DNA from 3 places in the Marinomonas dokdonensis genome. Region 3 is predicted to be linked to each of the others. Evidence: predicted binding sites of a transcription regulator. Region 3 holds the regulator's gene; each other region holds the start of a gene.
What was found. The regulator FliA, encoded in region 3, starts transcription of late flagellar genes. The targets are predictions, from matches to a motif close to CTAAAGTTNNNNNNNNNNCNGCCGATA.
Positions count from the first base shown of each region.

Region 1: the regulator FliA is predicted to act here: its motif matches at 1,708-1,734, upstream of ACUM5Y_RS02845 (flagellin N-terminal helical domain-containing protein).
Region 2: the regulator FliA is predicted to act here: its motif matches at 1,260-1,286, upstream of flgM (flagellar biosynthesis anti-sigma factor FlgM).

Region 1 covers NZ_JBRAND010000001.1:599,064-605,253, forward strand. The annotation lists gene fliD (flagellar filament capping protein FliD) at 1-248, opposite strand, end outside; gene ACUM5Y_RS02840 (flagellar protein FlaG) at 286-708, opposite strand; gene ACUM5Y_RS02845 (flagellin N-terminal helical domain-containing protein) at 771-1,652, opposite strand; gene ACUM5Y_RS02850 (flagellin N-terminal helical domain-containing protein) at 2,851-3,735, opposite strand; gene ACUM5Y_RS02855 (HD-GYP domain-containing protein) at 4,063-5,610, opposite strand; gene flgL (flagellar hook-associated protein FlgL) at 5,629-6,190, opposite strand, start outside.
Region 2 covers NZ_JBRAND010000001.1:617,776-623,965, forward strand. The annotation lists gene ACUM5Y_RS02920 (chemotaxis protein CheV) at 1-363, opposite strand, end outside; gene flgA (flagellar basal body P-ring formation chaperone FlgA) at 518-1,210, shown strand; gene flgM (flagellar biosynthesis anti-sigma factor FlgM) at 1,323-1,631, shown strand; gene ACUM5Y_RS02935 (flagellar protein FlgN) at 1,672-2,151, shown strand; tRNA gene ACUM5Y_RS02940 (tRNA-Arg) at 2,273-2,347, shown strand; gene ACUM5Y_RS02945 (OsmC family protein) at 2,437-2,844, opposite strand; gene trpC (indole-3-glycerol phosphate synthase TrpC) at 2,868-3,680, opposite strand; gene trpD (anthranilate phosphoribosyltransferase) at 3,701-4,741, opposite strand; gene ACUM5Y_RS02960 (anthranilate synthase component II) at 4,751-5,329, opposite strand; gene ACUM5Y_RS02965 (magnesium transporter) at 5,605-6,190, shown strand, end outside.
Region 3 covers NZ_JBRAND010000001.1:475,145-481,334, forward strand. The annotation lists gene ACUM5Y_RS02255 (chemotaxis protein CheA) at 1-219, opposite strand, end outside; gene ACUM5Y_RS02260 (protein phosphatase CheZ) at 232-1,014, opposite strand; gene ACUM5Y_RS02265 (chemotaxis response regulator CheY) at 1,024-1,404, opposite strand; gene ACUM5Y_RS02270 (RNA polymerase sigma factor FliA) at 1,460-2,197, opposite strand; gene flhF (flagellar biosynthesis GTPase FlhF) at 2,299-3,606, opposite strand; gene flhA (flagellar biosynthesis protein FlhA) at 3,706-5,823, opposite strand; gene flhB (flagellar biosynthesis protein FlhB) at 5,860-6,190, opposite strand, start outside.

The DNA.
Region 1 (6,190 bases), 120 kb from region 3:
TTGCCTTCTTCTTGGTCAATGATGGCATTGCGCCCGGTAAACAGAGTTTCATCGTTCAATGTTTTGACGGAAGATTTAAAGCTGTCGATTGCTGCGCCAACACTCCCCAAAGCAGACAGTTTTGTCTCAAAACCTTCTAACTTATCGTTATAAAGCTTCACTTTGGTGTCTCGTTGGGCACTCACCATATTTTTAACAAGGCTCTCTAGATCGAGTCCAGAACCTGCCCCTAATGAGCCTACCGACATAACCTATCTCCGGATGCCTAAGCATCGTTTATCAAACTCAAGCCTGACTGTTTACCAAGCTGCCTTTTACCTCGCTAAGTTGACTCATGATAGCATCGATTCGCTCAGACATTTTAAGAAATTCTTCCGTCGGAATTTGACGTACAACATCCCCAGTCGTCTGATCCATTACTTTCACGACATTTTGATCACCGCCTTCGTTTACTTCGAAAGACAAATGAACACTCAGCTGAGCCATTTTCTGGTTTACTTTCTCGACCTGTTGCGGCTCAATTTTTTGACTTGATTGGGACGCCTGACCGTTATTTCCAGAATTTGCTCTATTACTATCGGCCGTGTTCTGAACAACTTTAGCGCTTGCTTGGCGCATTGCTCGAAAGTCATCAGCCACTCGCTGTTCTGGACGATTAGGAATGCCACCAAGTGCTTGCTTTGAAAAATCACTAGAACTAATAGACATTTCAGTATTCCTTCACAAAAGCAAAAGCTGAGGCCGCGCCCCAGCTTTTCGTAATCGCAATATTATCCCAATAGAGACAATGCTGTTTGCGGTCTTTGATTTGCTTGAGCCAAGATAGAAGAACTGGCCTGTTGCAAAATTTGTGCACTGGTAAGTTGAGCGGTTTCTTCAGCGAAGTCAGCATCACGTACACGAGATCGTGCAGCCGCTACGTTTTCACTGATGTTACTCAAGTTACTGATACTAGAGCTGAAACGGTTTTGTACAGCACCTAGGTTTGCTCGCTTAGAGTCTACCGCTGCAATCATGCTATCTAGGATAGAGATCATGCTTTGCGCGTTGGCAACACTGGATACGGAAGCTGTATCAGCCGTCACCTGAGTCGTCGCACCTGCAGACAAACCAGTCATAGTGAAACCACCAGAAGCCGCTAAGTCGATAGAGTCGTTGATACCACCCTTAGTCATACTGAAGCTGATTGTTTGGTTAGCATCAGCACCTACCTGGAAGATACCTTCAAACGTACCGTCAAGTAAGTTTGCGCCACCAAAAGTGGTATCAGAAGCAATACGGTTAATCTCAGTAGACAACTGACTAACTTCTTGCTGAAGCGCTACACGATCTTCATCAGAGTTAGAGCCGTTAGCAGACTGGATAGAAAGTGTACGCATACGTTGCAACATTTCAGTTGTTTCGTTAAGTGCACCCTCAGCCGTTTGCGCTAAAGAAATACCATCGTTGGCGTTACGAACAGACTGGTTCAAGCCATTGATTTGAGAAGTAAGACGGTTGGAGATTTGCAAACCTGCCGCATCATCCGCCGCACTGTTAATACGTAAGCCAGAAGACAAACGTTGGAAAGATGTATCCAGCGTTTTACCAGAGCTCATCAACTGACGCTGCGCATTTGTAGACGAAGTATTCGTATTTACATAAAGAGCCATTATAGCCTCCTAGTTTTTCAATTTTCTGCGATTAGTTTGCAGATCGTAATTTAGTTATCGGTCGACTTTTTGAGACCTTTAACACTTTGCAGAAAATATTTTCCCATTAACGGCAGAAACACACCGCACAACTGGCAAAAAATTTCCCTAACTCATTGATTTAAGTATTTTTTAAGAGAAAAAATAAAAATTACTTCTTCATTAAAAAAACTTAAAAAATCTTTAAAAACACCCTAAAAAAGGCGTTTATTGAACGTAGAATCCCTTCAACATGCCTGCGCCTATACACAAGCATGAAAACCCCACCAATCAATAAAACGAGAACCTATGAAGCCCTCGTCCTCAACTGGGAATAAGTGCAACACCGGAAGCTCCTGCCTGAGCCAACCTAGCTGGAGAGACTTGTATCTCAGGACACGTACCCCAGGCTTGCCGACAAATTTTTGCCAAACCAATAAGGGAAAGCTCCCTAGCCTAAAACCAGCCACCAGCGCACATTAACTAAAACTGCTTCACATTGGCTTCGGGCAGGCGTCATCACACGAAACCTGTCTCACCGAGTCTCATTCAACTTACCCAGCACTGTGAAAGAGCGCATGCAGAGCACACCACGAGCAATATGCTCGGCCTACCTACACATCAACAAATCCATGGATATTCAAATACTTAGTCACAAGCCAACAGCCCCAAAAAGCCCTCTTCAGCCACCAGTGATCCTCATAGTTAGACCCTTCTGCGTATCACACAGTAGACCTATAAAGGAGAAGTTTTCGTTCTCGCTCGCTTATTGAACATGGCCGTAAGCCGCTAAAGACCAAGCCAATCTCAAGGCTTTATCCATAACAATACACAAGCAGCTGTCTCGCAAAGCGACAGAGCTGTCCACTATGAACACTTGGACAAAAGCGTGAACGCTTGCCAACCTAGTTTTTTCGATTCAAATACCACATCCTTTTTCTATGACGCCGTCCGCCACTTAATTCGTATACGCTGGCTGAACAAATCTCACCGGCAAGTAAATACTGCTCATAAAAACACCAACAGCTTCTACAAAAACGAAAAAAGCCGGATGATTTCTCATCCGGCTAAAAGCCACCTCTAGGAGAGAGAAGTGACTTAAATTCGAGAACACACTCGAAAAAACAGTTATCTATTAGGCAAAGAATTGCCTCTTATCAATAGCTCATAAGCCGATAAATTAGTTCCCTAGTAATGACAAGGCCGCTTGTGGACGCTGGTTCGCTTGAGCCAAAATCGTACTACTTGCTTGCTGTAGGATCTGCGCACTGGTTAAGGCTGCTGTTTCTTCCGCGAAATCAGCGTCTCGAATACGTGCTCGAGCTGCAGCAACGTTTTCAGAAATATTACTTAAGTTACTAATGGTCGAACTGAAACGGTTTTGTACCGCACCAAGCTCGGCTCGCTTAGAGTCAATGCCTGAAATCATGGTATCAATGATGGAAATCATACTTTGCGCATTGGCTGCTGTAGAAACAGAAGCTGTAGACGCATTAACTGGCGTAGACGCCTGATTAGACAAACCAGACATGGTAAAACCATTGTTTGTTTGGTAGTCAATAGAGTTAGCACCACCACCAAAACGCATAGAGAAACTAATGGTTTGGTTAGCATCCGCACCAACCTGGAATACACCGTCGTATGTACCATCTAGTAGGTTACGTCCACCAAAAGTGGTTGTTTCCGCAATTCGGTTAATTTCTTCAGCTAGCTGAGCCATTTCTTCTTGCAAGGCCAAGCGGTCTTTGTCCGTGTTAGAGGAGTTTGCTGCTTGAATCGATAATGTACGCATACGCTGTAACATATCAGTTGATTCGTCTAACGCTCCCTCTGCGGTTTGGGCTAGTGAAATACCATCGTTGGCATTTCGAACTGCTTGGTTTAGACCGTTGATCTGTGACGTTAATCGGTCAGAAATTTGTAAGCCTGCAGCATCGTCTGCAGCACTGTTAATTCGTTGACCAGAAGACAAGCGTTGGAACGCTGTGTCTAGTGAGTTTGCTGAGTGCATTAACTGCCTTTGGGCATTTAATGAGGATGTATTTGTGTTTACGTATAAAGCCATTTCTTCTCTCCTAAGAAAATAATTTAAGAGCCACAACCTTTTGATTTAATTAGTTATTTGGCTGTTTGTCTCTTAAAACTGTTATCGACATCTTGGTATCGATCTTTAATTTTTTTTTCGTTTTTTTTAGATCTCGAATTTTTTCGAGCCTAAAAAAACGCTTCAATTAGGTATCGAGCCAAGTAGAAAAAACTTTAGGAAAGAAAGATAAAATCTTTTAGAAAATGAGCGGTTGTTGAGAAACAATATCGTATTGGGGAGAGACAAAGGTGTGACAACAGGCTCACCAGTTACCCTAGTGAGCTACAGAGTTTGGAATAAAAATGTTTATAGACAATTACTTAGCTTCAGCCCGTATTTTTGCGGAGTAACTTCTCGAATAATACTGATATCTGAATCTTGACTTAAGGACTTACTCAGCTCTAGATCCACCGATGGAATAAATGACTTATTTCTTAAACTATACACTTGGCGAACCAAAGCAGGCTGTAGTTTTTTGTCTAGGGTAAGCACAAATCCAAGCCGACCATTCGACAGCTCTACACAGGTACCCACTGGACATGAACCAATACTATTCAAGAAAACGGCTAAAAAATTGGGCTCAAAAGCACGCCCAGAATCTTCCAGCATACGTTTACGAGCAGTTATAGGACCACTGGCGCTTCGATGAGGCTGTACCGAAGTTATCGAATCAAAGGCATCGATAATTGCCGCCATTTTCCCATAATTCGAGATTTCTTGAGCACTTTTCCCTTGCGGATAACCGCTTGCATCCACTCTTTCATGATGATCAGTGAGCATTTGATAGACACTATTGGGCAAATCCGGACACTTTTTCAACACCTGTTCACCAAAGCGGATATGATTTTGAAAAAGCTCCACCTCACTCGAATTCAACGCCTCGGGTTTGCTAACTACCGCTTGAGGTAAACGAAAGCGACCTAGATCAAACACTAGGCAACCTAAAACAATATTTTCAATTTTATCCGTGGTGAGTTTTAGTCCCAGGGCAAAAGGTACTGACAAAGTCGCCATTCCTAGAATGTGCCGAGGTAAATAATCTTTAATATCATTCGCTTGGCGCATGAGCATGAGAGCAAAGTTATTACGCTGGTATGAGTCAATTAAATGCCGTGCAAAACCTTTAAGCGCCTCTAAATCAATGGCCTCCCCCCGCTTGAACTTACTCACCTGCTCGGCCAGCAAACCGCCACCTGTTGCAAACAGTTTTTGCGCTGTTACCAATTCTTCTTCTAACGTAGTTTTCCGATGCTTATCGGTCGTTGGCAATTTTCGCGCTAGGCTCTCTTGGGGTTCCGCTTTCTTCTCCACCGGTTGAGTAACAGGCTCACTTACAGGCGCTTTTTTCTCAACGGGTTGTTCGCCACTGGCTCTCGCCTTGTAGCTAAGAATATATTCTCGGGTATGGTCGTTTAATTCCTGGCGGAAGTATTTGTATAGACTGACGTTGCGCTGATGCTTTTCCCGCCACTCTTTACTGCTTAAACCTTTATGCAGTTTTTTCAAACTACGGACAGGCTTACCATTCGCAATGGAATAACAAAGTAGTAAAAAGCGTTCTTGCGCATCGTACAAACGCTCACGCTTACTGCTTAGTAACAAATCATCGTTAAAATGCACATCATAAGGTAGAAACTTAGCCTCCAAATCAGGCTTTAAGTAATCAAGTGCCACTTGTCGCATAACAATGGTCACAATCCGATCTTTTCTGCCATGTTGCTTAATTAGGCTTTTTAGTCGAGTGCTTTTAAATACTTCTGTTTTGATGCCAAAAACATCTAGAATTTCTTCAATATCAAAATAGCCAACAGTAATATCTGCACCAAAACAAGATTCTATGTTAAATGCCGACATTAAAAGCTACCTGCACTATTAAATTTGATTGAATAAAGAAAGGTTATTAATGCGAGAAAATAACTTTTGGGATGCAGTTAGAGCCGACTCTGCCATGGCTAAATCAGTTGCCGCAGCCCCCACATCAAGACCACCCACTTTATCTTGAGCAATCGCATTCGATAACTGACTCGCAGAGTTCACGTTACCCTTGTCGCTGAGGGTGTTCATTCTGGCACCAATAGATGAGCGACCTTTACCAATGGAGCTCTGAGTATTGGTAATACTGGTGGTCGCATCAAAGAAAGCTTTCTCTCGCTCATCAAGCGTCGAACTTTTATCGGTAATAACCGCTAAGGTTTTCTTAATTTCGTTCAGGACATTATCCCTGCGCGGCGCATTCAATTCGAAATCCACAACCGCTCCCGGCGCACTGTTAAGGGAGAATGACATTCCTTCAAATACAATGGGCTTGCTTGGGTGATATTCACCTGAGGCAATTTCTTCGCCTAAACTATTAGTAAGCACATACTGACCTGGTGGGCCAAAATAAGGGCGGCGATCATATTCTTCTTCCTCAAGCACATCGCCAAGCTGGTCT
Region 2 (6,190 bases), 140 kb from region 3:
CTGAATATCACTCCAGTTCATGTTTACAATACGCTCAACTCCGCGTACTAAGAAACCCTGTATACGACGGTTATACTCAGTAATAATAACGAAGCATTGGCTAATATTTTCAATTGGGCTAGCACCCGTAGCAAGACCAAGATCAAGAATCGGAATCGTACCACCACGGATATGAGCAACCCCTCGAACGACAGGGCTACTGTGAGGCATGGTGGTCAATTTAGGACATTGGAGAACTTCTTTCACTTTAAAAACGTTAATGCCGTAGATTTGCTTACCGTTTAAACGAAACAGCAACAATTCCAGGCGATTTTCTCCAACCAGCTGAGTGCGTTGATTTACACTATCTAAAACGCCAGCCATACATGCCTCCAACAAATCTTAAGTAAACAGCAAAAAGGGGAACTACCCAGTGTTAAAAGATAATGCCCAATGATAGAGTGATTTTTATAAATTTACTAATATCTTATCCCCTATCTGATATTAAATACACAACTAGAGATAAAGAGTATTCATTATGGGAGTAGCAAGGCTAACAATAGCCTTCATTTGTTTACAAATCGGTGGACTTTTTGCCGCTTCAATTGAAGAACAGTTAAACCGCTTCATTAATGAAGTCGAAATTCCACGCTTGGCCGAAATTTACCCCAATGCCAGCATCAAAATTGCGCTCAACAATTTAGCTTCCCTTAACTACCTTCCAACCTGTCAAGATGAAACAGTGAGCATCAGCAACCAAAGAGAAGGTGCAGCGAAACGTACTAACTATGTCATAAGTTGTTCAAACCCAGTTTGGAAGTCCTATGTTCCTGCCACCCAATCAATCCTAGTGTCCGCAATAAGAACCAGTGCACCAATTAAGCGAGGGGACACCATCAACCAGTCCAACACCAGTATTGGCGAAGTGGATCTGGTTGACCTTCGTGGACAATACTTTACCGCTGAGCGCCCACCTTATGGTTTAGTTGCGTCTCGAAACATACGAACGAACACTTTTATTACGAGCACCAATACGAAACAACCCTTATTGATCAAAAAAGGCGATCAAGTGTTAATCGTCGCAAGAAGCGGCAGCATTCAAGTCAAAATGAATGGTATAGCGTTAGAAAGTGGCGTCGTAGAACAACAAATCCGTGTCAAAAATGCCAGTTCAGGGCGAATTATTTACGGTAAAGTTGTATCTAGTGGCGAGGTTCTTGTAAACTATTAAGCAGCTTTACATCATCTAGATTGGCAAAATTATTTTTAGCTAAATATTTCTAAAGTTTTAATTAACTTAGCCGATAGTGTTGTTAGATAAAACAAATTAAGGCGGAAACATAATGGCAATACACTTAACAGGGTTATCTACCCAAAATAGTGTCGGCAAGAATGAGCGCACTTCGAAAGAAGGTGCGTCAGGCACGTCTGTAGAAAGTAATGTCCGCAGCAATGAGAAAATGGCGGAAGATACAGTACGCCTAAGCGGTGCTGCGCAAACACTACAAAGCCAAGAAGCAAAGATCAGTAGCCTTCCAGATGTTGATATGGAAAAAGTTGAGCAAATTAAGCGTGCTATCGCGGCAGGTGAATATCGTATAGATTCGCAAAAATTAGCCAACAACATGGCCTCAATGGATTCTTTGTTTTAGGTCGATGTACTCACAACACGACCTTTAAGCACCTAATCTTATGCTGCCACTTGCCCCTATTTTCATCAGAAGTAAAGAGATACTACTAGAGCTATCTAATCTTCTTGATGAAGAAAGGGTTGCTTTCGGTGGCTTAAACAGTGACATCATCTTATCCCTAGCCGAACAAAAAAAGCTCCTACTTGAAGAAATGAATGCGTTAAACGAAAAACGCATCAAGGTGCTGATCAAGTTTGATATTGTTGATCGCAAAAACCCTACTGAACAAGAATTTAAATCCTGGCTTGCCAAGCAAGACAACTCACTGGATGACATTCGACAGCTTATGCAAGAATGTGAAAGCGCACTGCAGGAATGCAAAACCAAAAACCATAGCAATGCCCGCATTCTTAACACTCTGCAAAAACGCAACAAGAGTCTATTTGAGTTACTGCAAGGTCATAACAACAAAAACAAGGTCTATACCGCCAGAGGCGCTACTCATCCTGTCAGCAGCAAGCACACCTTAGGCAGAGCTTAATTCCCCCTGCACTCACACACCAAAATTCAAAAAAGTCTTTTTTTTCATATAGATGGACAGCAAATAGCGCTGCAAGACTTCAACAAAACACTCAAATCGTTATATACTATTGCCTCTTCGCGTCCCCGTAGTTAAATGGATATAACATGGCCCTCCTAAGGCTAGGTTGCAGGTTCGATTCCTGCCGGGGACGCCATTTCAAAATGCTTCTTTAGTCTATTCCTACCAACATAAAAAAAGGCCTCCTAAGTACCTTAGAAAGCCTTCTTCAGAAACTGGTGTAGGTTATTCCACTTCAACAATCTCATAACTGTGAATAATTTTAACGCCACCCTTTTCTAGCATCAAAGAAGCAGAGCAATACTCTTCCGCAGAAAGCTTAACCGCTCGGGCGACGACACTCTCTTTCAGCTTGCGGCCAGTTACGACAAATTTCACACGAATTTCAGTGAAAACCGCAGGGACGGCATCCGCACGGTCAGCTTGAATTTCAGCCACACAGGACACTACATCTTGGCGAGATTTTTTTAAAATTCCCACAACATCATAAGAAGTACAACCACCTAGACCCGCTAGAATCAACTCCATAGGGCGAGGTCCTGCAAGTTGCTGACCATCAATCTCTACTTTAAAGCCAGAGCCAGTTTCAGCCGTAAAATGAACGTCTTCTTGCCAACTTACTTTTGTTTCCATCAATTTTATTTCACCTAATCTGTTTACTTAAATAACTCAGCCAATTTTTGGCCCGGGTTATCCGCACGCATAAATGCCTCACCCACCAAGAAAGTGTGGATGTCTTTTTCCCTCATAACCGCCACATCGTCACGAGTATGGATACCACTTTCGGTAACAATCAAGCGATCTTCTGGGATACTGTCCAACAACTCAAAAGTGTGATTTAGGCTCAGTTCAAAGCTATGCAAATCTCGGTTGTTAATACCTAACAACTCAGTTTGGGTATATTCTAAGGCCAACTCTAGCTCTGGGCGGTTATGCACTTCCACCAGCACATCCATCCCCAAATCTCTCGCCATGATATCTAATGCTTGAAGCTTTTCACCGCTTAGACACGCAGCAATCAGCAAAATGCAGTCCGCACCGATAGAGCGGGCTTCTAACACCTGATATTCATCGACAATAAAGTCTTTACGTATCACGGGTAACTGACATGCCGCGCGAGCTTCCACGAGATAATCTTCATGACCTTGGAAAAAGTCACGATCGGTCAAAACAGACAAACACGCCGCCCCAGCCGCCTCATAAGATTTAGCAATATCCGCCGGAAAGAAAGCGTCGCGTAGCACTCCTTTACTAGGAGAAGCTTTTTTTATTTCTGCAATCACAGCCGCTTCTTGCTGAGCGATCTTAGCTCTTAAGGCTTTAGCAAAACCACGAGGCGCATTATGTACATTCGCCACAGAAGCTGCCAACTCAAGGCTTTCATTAGGGGAATGCCCTTTGCGCTCAGCAATTTCTTCGTATTTTCGAGCAACAATTTTCTTTAAAATTGTAGGTGTTTCAACTTGCATTAAGCTATTGCTCCTATCCGCTACAAGGATTCGTTATCCATAAAACAACGAGTAAAACTCGCCAATTCGGACATCTTAATTTTTGCCATGCCACTACCGATCACATCTTCAGCAATGGTCACACCTTCCGCCAAACTATCCGCGACACCACACACATAAATCGCAGCCCCTGCATTAAGAGCAACAATATCGCGAGCAGGGTTAACTTCCCCTTTGCCTTCTAAGGCACTCTTGATCAAGGCTAAACTCTGCTCAGCATCTTGGGCTTGAAGTGGCGCTACACTTTGAGTTGGTATACCAAAGTCTTCAGGAGATATTTGATATTCACGAATCTCGCCATTTTTTAACTCGGCCACATCCGTAGCAGCGGCCAGACTGATCTCGTCTAAACCGTCTTGAGAATGAACCACCATCACATGCTCACTGCCTAAAGCTTTTAATACTTCAGCAATTGGGCGTAACCATTTTTTATCGAATACTCCCATAACCTGACTTTTGGCATTAGCAGGATTTGTTAGCGGCCCTAACAAATTGAATAGGGTTCGCGTAGCCATCTCTTTTCTTGGGCCTACCGCGTACTTCATGGCGGAGTGATGATTTGGTGCAAACATAAAGCCCAAACCAATTTCATCCACACAACGGCTTACTTGTTCAGCCTCTAGACCAAGATAGATACCAGCTTGCTCAAGCACATCCGCACTACCCGATTTAGAAGAGACAGAGCGACCACCGTGCTTGGCAACCTTACCGCCCGCTGCGGCAACAACAAACGCAGACGCTGTTGAAACATTAAATAGGTTGCCGCCATCACCACCGGTACCACAGGTGTCGACAACATGCTCAAAAGGCACCTCAACTTTACTAGAAAGTTCTCGCATTACCTGAGCTGCGGCAATAATTTCATCGACACTTTCGCCTTTCATTCTAAGGCCAATCAAAAAACCACCAATCTGAGCGGGCGTGGTCTTTCCTGTCATTATATCGTTCATCACGACACGCATTTCAGCGCTGCTTAAATCCTTGCCCTCTACAACGCTGGCAATTGCTTTTTGGATATCCACCCACATCTCCTACCGTGTCAAAAAATTCGCTAATAAGGCATGGCCTGCCTCAGTTAAAATCGATTCTGGATGAAACTGCACACCTTCAACAGACAAGGTTTTGTGTCGCAACCCCATAATTTCATCCTTTTCCCCAGCTTCATTGTAAGTCCATGCTGTGACTTCTAAGCAATCGGGTAAATTTTCTTGGGAAACCACTAACGAATGATAACGCGTCGCGGTTTGCGGGTTAACAATCCCCGTAAAAACCCCTGTTTCTTTATGATGGATCAAAGAGGTTTTCCCATGCATGACATTTTTAGCACGAATCACCTCGCCACCAAAGACTTGAGCAAGACTTTGATGACCTAAGCAAATACCTAAAATAGGAATACGTCCTGCAAAAGCCTTGATCGCCGCCATAGAGATGCCCGCTTCATTAGGAGTACAAGGCCCGGGGGAGATCACTAAATGACTGGGTGCAAGATGCTCTATATCCGCAAGACTAATCTCGTCGTTGCGGTACACTTCTACTTCGGCACCTAGTTCACGAAAATACTGCACTAGGTTATAAGTAAAAGAGTCATAATTATCGATCAGTAACAACATGTTAAACGCTAGACCTAAACTGTTTGAAGCTGGCTGTTAAGGCATTAAACTCACCCATCAAACAACCTTTTTAATGACCAGAGATTCTACACTTTAGCGCTGCGACTGTCTTCTACTTGGCTGGATTAGAATAATTCAAGAGCACCCACTAGGGTTTTCATTATCTTCCTACATTTACTGACAAAACAAGACCTTAATTTCACCACAATAGCTATACAGCGAAAGGGGTTTCCATGGTATCTTGCATTTTCAACATAGTGTTTTAAGGACTTCCTGTGCAAAGCCAAATCGCGGACTTAATCGAAACGTTAATTCAAGAAGAACACTCTACCGAAGCGGTTAGACAGGCTATGTCTGATCTGAGTCCAGACGATGTTGCCTTAGCACTTGAATCCCTCCCTCTTGCCCAGCGTAAACAGGCTTGGGAAAGCATTAAAACCGCCAATCGTTTAGACATATTAGTCGAAATGCGCGGGGAATCTCGTCAGCTACTTTTAAAAGAGCTAGATGATGTTGAGATCGAAGCCCTGTTTTCGGATGTGGACGCAGAAGACCTATTGGAAATGGCAGATTCTTTGCCAGATAGGTTAGTGGATATTGCTCTCAACCAGATGGATAACAAGCAGCGTGAATACTACCAACAAGGTGTGGTTTACGATGACGACATTGTCGGTCGCTGGATCGATCACGACCTGTTGATTGCCTCCCAATCTATTCGCGCCTCCGAAGCATTAAGACTATTGAAAAAGCACACACCTAGCTACACGGATATGATTTATTTGGTCAATCGCACTGGCCGTTGGGTAGGCTGCGTTAAGTTCGACCAGCTTTTTAAAGCCCAAGGACACGATCCGGTTTCCA
Region 3 (6,190 bases):
TACGTTTTCGGCATAGTGACAGCAATCAACCAAAGCGGTTAATTGTAAAAATCCGGCCCCACCTTTGACTGTGTGAAAGCCTCGGAAGATAGCATTCAGTAAAGGTTTGTCATCTGGGTTTTGCTCTAGATCAACCAGCTGTTCAGATAGCTGCTCTAGTATTTCACCTGCTTCTACTAAAAAATCTTGTAGAATTTCTTCATCGACCTCGAAACTCATCCTCAGCCCCTTTTAGAAACCTAAACTCGATAATAAATCATCGACTTCATCTTGGTTATTAAGTACTTCTGGGTTGTCTGCAATATTGATCGCTGGACCATGTCCACGCGTGTCATCGACTTTTTTCTCTTTTACCGTATGTTCCATACCAGAAATACTGTCTACTCGACCCGCCACAGCGACCAAATGAACCAGTTTTTCTTCCACATCATGGATTAAACCGTTCACCTTGGTAATCACTTGTCCGGTAAGGTCTTGGTAACCTTGCTCAAGTAAAATCGTATTAAGATTGGAGTGCAGTGTGGTAGCACTGTCATCTGTATAAGCTAAGAATGCATCGATACGCTTATATAAATCACGGAATTCTTGGGGAGTTAGATCACGTTGGATTAAGCGTCCCCAGTCTTTGCGCAACTCTTTCGCACGAGTTTGCAATTCACTGGCAACAGGTACGCTATCGTCTACCATATCCATGGTTTTATTGGCCGCCGCACTGGTCATTTCAACGACATAGTTGAGTCGATCCGAGGCATCCGTAATGCGTGTTGCTGAATCATCATCTTTATTTACAAGTTCTGCTGAATCAAATTGAAAATCGCGAATGGCATCATGCAAGCTACGCGTTAAGAATCCAACTTCGTTATAAAAACTTTTATGTCGAGCTTCACTCAGCTCTTGGATGATTTTAATCGCACTACCAAAATCGCCTGCCTCAAGATGATTAACAAGATCTGTGGCACCGTTTTTTACTAGGCTTTCAAATTCGCTTATTTCAGACCCCAATTTACCTGACATTTGCCGCCCCTACTTCGTCGCGTCTATGCGTTCAAAAATCTTCTCAATTTTCTCTTTGAGAGCAACAGCCGTAAATGGTTTAACAACGTAACCGTTCACACCAGCTTGCGCCGCTGCAATGATCTGGTCACGCTTAGCCTCAGCGGTTACCATAAGTACTGGGGTACTTTTCAGTTTTTCGTCTGCTCGAACGGCACGTAGCAATTCGATCCCTGTCATACCAGGCATGTTCCAGTCAGTTACTAGGAAGTCTATGCTTCCAGCCTGAAGGATAGGCAATGCAGTGGTACCATCATCCGCTTCTACCGTGTTGGTAAAGCCTAAATCCCTTAACAGATTCTTGATAATTCGTCTCATCGTAGAGAAGTCATCAACAATCAGGATTTTCATATTCTTATCCAATGCAACCTCCATACCCTAAAGGTAATTTTTCACAACTCATAATTTAATCCTGCCAATCACTTAATCGGCTTCTTAATCGCATAGCCGCCTGGCTATGGATTTGGCTAACTCTTGATTCACTGACGCCTAATACAGCACCAATTTCTTTAAGGTTCAACTCATCATTGTAATAAAGCGAAAGAACCATTTTCTCACGTTCAGGTAAGCCATCAATCTCTTTGGCCAATTGCACCTGAAAACCATCATCTTCCGTTAATGAATAAGGTGTATTTTCATGGCTAGAAACAGGCGTATCTAAATTACTGGCATCTGAATCTAGCATTTCTTCGTAGCTAAACAATTGGCTCGACATGGAAGAATGTAAAATATCATGGTATTCGTCGATACCTATCCCCATGTGAGCAGCCACTTCTAAATCTGTTACATCACGGCCGGTTTTAGCTTCTAACTCTTTAATCGCGTTATTTACCGCTCGACCATTACGTCGCACAGAGCGAGGCGCCCAGTCGGATTTGCGCACTTCATCCATGATAGAACCACGGATACGTATGCCGGCATAAGTTTCGAAACTAGCACCCTTGGTAGACTCAAAACGTTTATAGGCTTCAATAAGTCCCATCATGCCCGCTTGAATCAAATCGTCCACATCCACACTGTCTGGCAATCTGGCCAATAGGTGGAAGGCGATTTTTTTCACCAAAAAAGCGTATTGATCTACGATTGCGTCAACCGAGACGGTAGCTTTTTTGTTATAGGTGTTATATCCGTTTTTACTCTGCATAAATGAGTCTTAACGACCTTTTAGTCACAAATAATTTTCATGGCTTTACACAACCTTACTACATAGTCCGCTACTGTGTGTTCGGTAGTAACATAACTTTACTAACTACCGTACTTTAGCGCCCCATACAATTGGTTATAGTGTTCTGCCGTATAAACTGCTCGGCTAATAATATTATGGGCACGGGCAGGTTCGATGTCATCTGGAATACGTTGTCCATCTGCAATATATACAACAGGCAAACCTTCTTCAACTACCACACTAATCGCCTCACCCAATGAAGCCGATTCATCCAGCTTACTCAGCACACAGCCATCAAGCTGGATCTGTGAGTAAACATCGATAACTGTCTTTAGCACTTGGCGCTGACTTGTACAGGGTAAAACCAAGAGTTTTTTAACATTTGCACGGGCTCGTTTCATCATCAGCAATTGGCGTTCTAAATTGGAATCTCTTGGATTCATACCTGCCGTATCAATCAACACTAAAGAATAATTCGCGTATTTCGCTAACACTTCATTTAGGTCAGAATATTCGCTGACGACTTCCACCGCTACGTTCAAAATACGCCCAAAGGTACGCAATTGTTCATGAGCTGCAATTCTGTAGGTATCTGTTGTCACAAGAACAACGCTGTCTGGCCCATGCTTCAGCACATGCTGAGCGGCAATTTTACCAATAGAGGTTGTTTTACCGACCCCAGTTGGTCCCATAAAAGCGATACAACCTTTTAACTCAGAGGCGCTAGAACGTACAGGAATATAGTCAGCCAAATGGGCTAGCAAACGATTCCAATCATCTTCTCGACCTTTGAGATCAATATCATCAAGCAGACGAGAAATAACAAAGTCTGATAAACCCAAGCGAGTTAATTTATCTCGAGCTTGAGCTTCAATAGGATCCACTTTCGCACCACTACTCGCTTGTACCAAGCTTTGACTTTGCTCTAGCATTTCACGAACGCGTAATAGCTCACGTTCCATGTCTTTAAGCTGTTTTGCGTCTTGCTGGTTACGAAGCGAAAGAGCTTCTTCTACGGAAGGGTCTTGATAATCAGGGGGCAAATCAGGCATATCGAATAAAGGCTTGCTGCTAGAGGTTGCAGGCACGGCTTCTTTATCCATTTTTTGCTGTTTAGCACGCTCTATGCGTTCTAAATAATCATCACTCGGACGCGCTCTCTCTTGACTCGGCACATCTCGATTAAGGGAAGTAGGCTCAGGTTTTGCCGATTTGTTAGACGACATACTAGAAGGCAATGATCCGTCATAGTCTAACGCGGCAACAATTTCAATTTCACCAGTAGGCAATCGCTGATTTGACAAAATGACCGCGTCAGGGCCTACCGCATCGCGTACTTTCCGTATCGCTTGCCGCATGTCAGGTGCTCGAAACCGCCTAATCTGCATGAATACTTCAATCCTTCCAGTTTATTTTTCTTACAAATCCATAGCTTACCCGAAAGGATAGGATAAATATAGAGACTAAATCACTCCATTTTGCAGATACTATTGACCAATTACGCCAACCACAGTAATACGTTTATGGTCTGGTACTTCTTGATAAGAAAGCACAGACATATTCACCATGCCATAACGCATGAATCGTGCAAGCATTGGGCGAATCGGCGCAGAAACAATCAATATTGGCGTATTACCCATTGCTTCTTGCTGTTCCGCAGATTGTTTGAGAGAAGCTTGCAATTGCTCTGCCATCTGCGGCTCCAATATAAGCGCTTCTTCATTTTTAATGCCAGACTGCTGACTTTGCTGAACTGTCTGCATTAACATTTTTTCAAGCTGCGGCTCTAAGGTTAGGACAGGGATTTCTTCAGCCCCTTCCGCTAAGGTTTGTATGATCAAACGCGACAAGGCCGTGCGCACTGCCGCTGTGAGAATCATAGGGTCCTGAGTTTTGGGCTGCACACCCATAATGGCTTCCGCTACCGTACGCATATCACGCAACGGTACACCTTCAATCAATAGATTCTGCAAGACTTTCAATAGCACGTTCAGGGGAACGGTATTTGGAACCAGCTCTTCAGCAAGTTTTGGATTATATTGTTTAAGCAAACCAAGCAACTGCTGCACTTCATCATGACCGATCAGTTCATAAGCATGCTTATGCATGATCTGGTTAATATGGGTCGCCACAACCGTGCTCACATCCACCACAGTGTATCCGTAGGTTTGCGCTTGATCGCGTTTTTTGGGGTCAATCCACACGGCATCTAAACCAAAAGACGGGTCTTTGCCGGCAATACCATCCACTTTACCGAACACCTGCCCTGGGTCTATGGCCAAGTCTTTATCAGGGTGTACTTCTGCCTCGGCTAAGCTAACCCCCATCAGGGTCACCCGATAGGCATTTGGCATCAAGTCAAGGTTGTCACGAATATGCACACTAGGCACCAGAAAGCCTAAGTCCTGAGAAAGCTTGCGTCTCACCCCTTTTATTCGTGCGAGCAGTTCACCACCTTGACCTTTATCCACCAAAGGAATGAGTCGATAACCCACTTCTAGTCCCAGCATGTCTACTGGAGCTACATCGTCCCAACTCAAATCTTTCACTTCTGGGGCTGGAGCATTACTTGAGGAAGACTTAGCACTGGATTTAACCCCCTGCTTAGCTTTCTGTTTTTTACGATACTCAAGGAAGTAAGCTAAACCACCGATACAAGCTGCAAGAGATAGGAATGACAAATGGGGCATACCTGGCACTATCCCCATGATCGCCATAACACCAGCCGCCACATACAAGGCCTTTGGTGAGCCAAACATCTGGCTAACCACTTGTGTGCCCATGTCACCCGTTTCATTTACTCGGGTAACCATTATCGCCGCAGCAGTAGACAGCATGAGAGACGGTAACTGAGCCACAAGACCGTCACCAATGGTTAACAGTGAGTAACGCTCAATCGCCTCAGTAAAGGATAAATCATGTTGCGCCATACCAATGGCTAATCCACCGATAATATTGATCCCTAGAATCAACAACCCCGCAATAGCGTCCCCTTTCACAAATTTAGAGGCACCGTCCATGGACCCATAAAACTCTGCTTCAGATGATATTTCAATACGGCGTTGCTTCGCCTGATCCGCATCTATCATGCCAGCGTTAAGATCTGCGTCGATGGCCATTTGCTTACCGGGCATGGCATCCAAGGTAAAACGAGCACTAACTTCCGAGATACGCCCCGCACCCTTGGTCACCACCGCAAAGTTGATGATCATTAAAATGGCAAACACCACAAAACCAACAACATAGTTACCACCAATTACCACCTCACCAAAGGCTTCGATAACCTTACCCGCCGCATCGCCCCCTTCGTGGCCATTCAGCAAGACCACACGAGTCGAGGCCACATTTAGGGCCAAACGCATTAAGGTTGACACCAGCAATACGGTAGGAAAGACAGCAAAATCTAACGGCCGCATGGAATAAATAGCAACCAAAAGCACAACAATCGCCAAGGCGATATTGAAGGTAAAGAGAACATCCAGCAGAAAAGCCGGAATTGGCAAGATCATCATTGCTAACAATGACAACAGCAAAATAGGAATACCTAGATTGCCACTAAAAATACTTTGAACTTGCCCAGCCACACGATTGCGGTCAAAAATCACAAAAAACCTCTAAAAAAACACTCAGCAAACACACAATTACTGCCCATCCCACTGATACTCTGCAGGAACTTCTAAATCTGGCATACCATTTGGAGCCGTCGCTCCGTAACGAGCATTTCTTAATTGATAAACATACGCTAGTAATTGCGCGACAACTTTAAACAAACCTTCGGGGATTTCATCACCAATTTCAGTGTGATGATAAATCGCACGGGCCAACTCGGGAGATTGTACTACAGGTATATCATAGTGGTTGGCAACTTCCCTTATTTTTAATGCAATAAAGTCGCCACCTTTGGCCAGCATCACCGGAGCAGAGCCACCTTTTTGATCGTATTTTAATGCCACCGAAAAGTGTGTCGGGTTG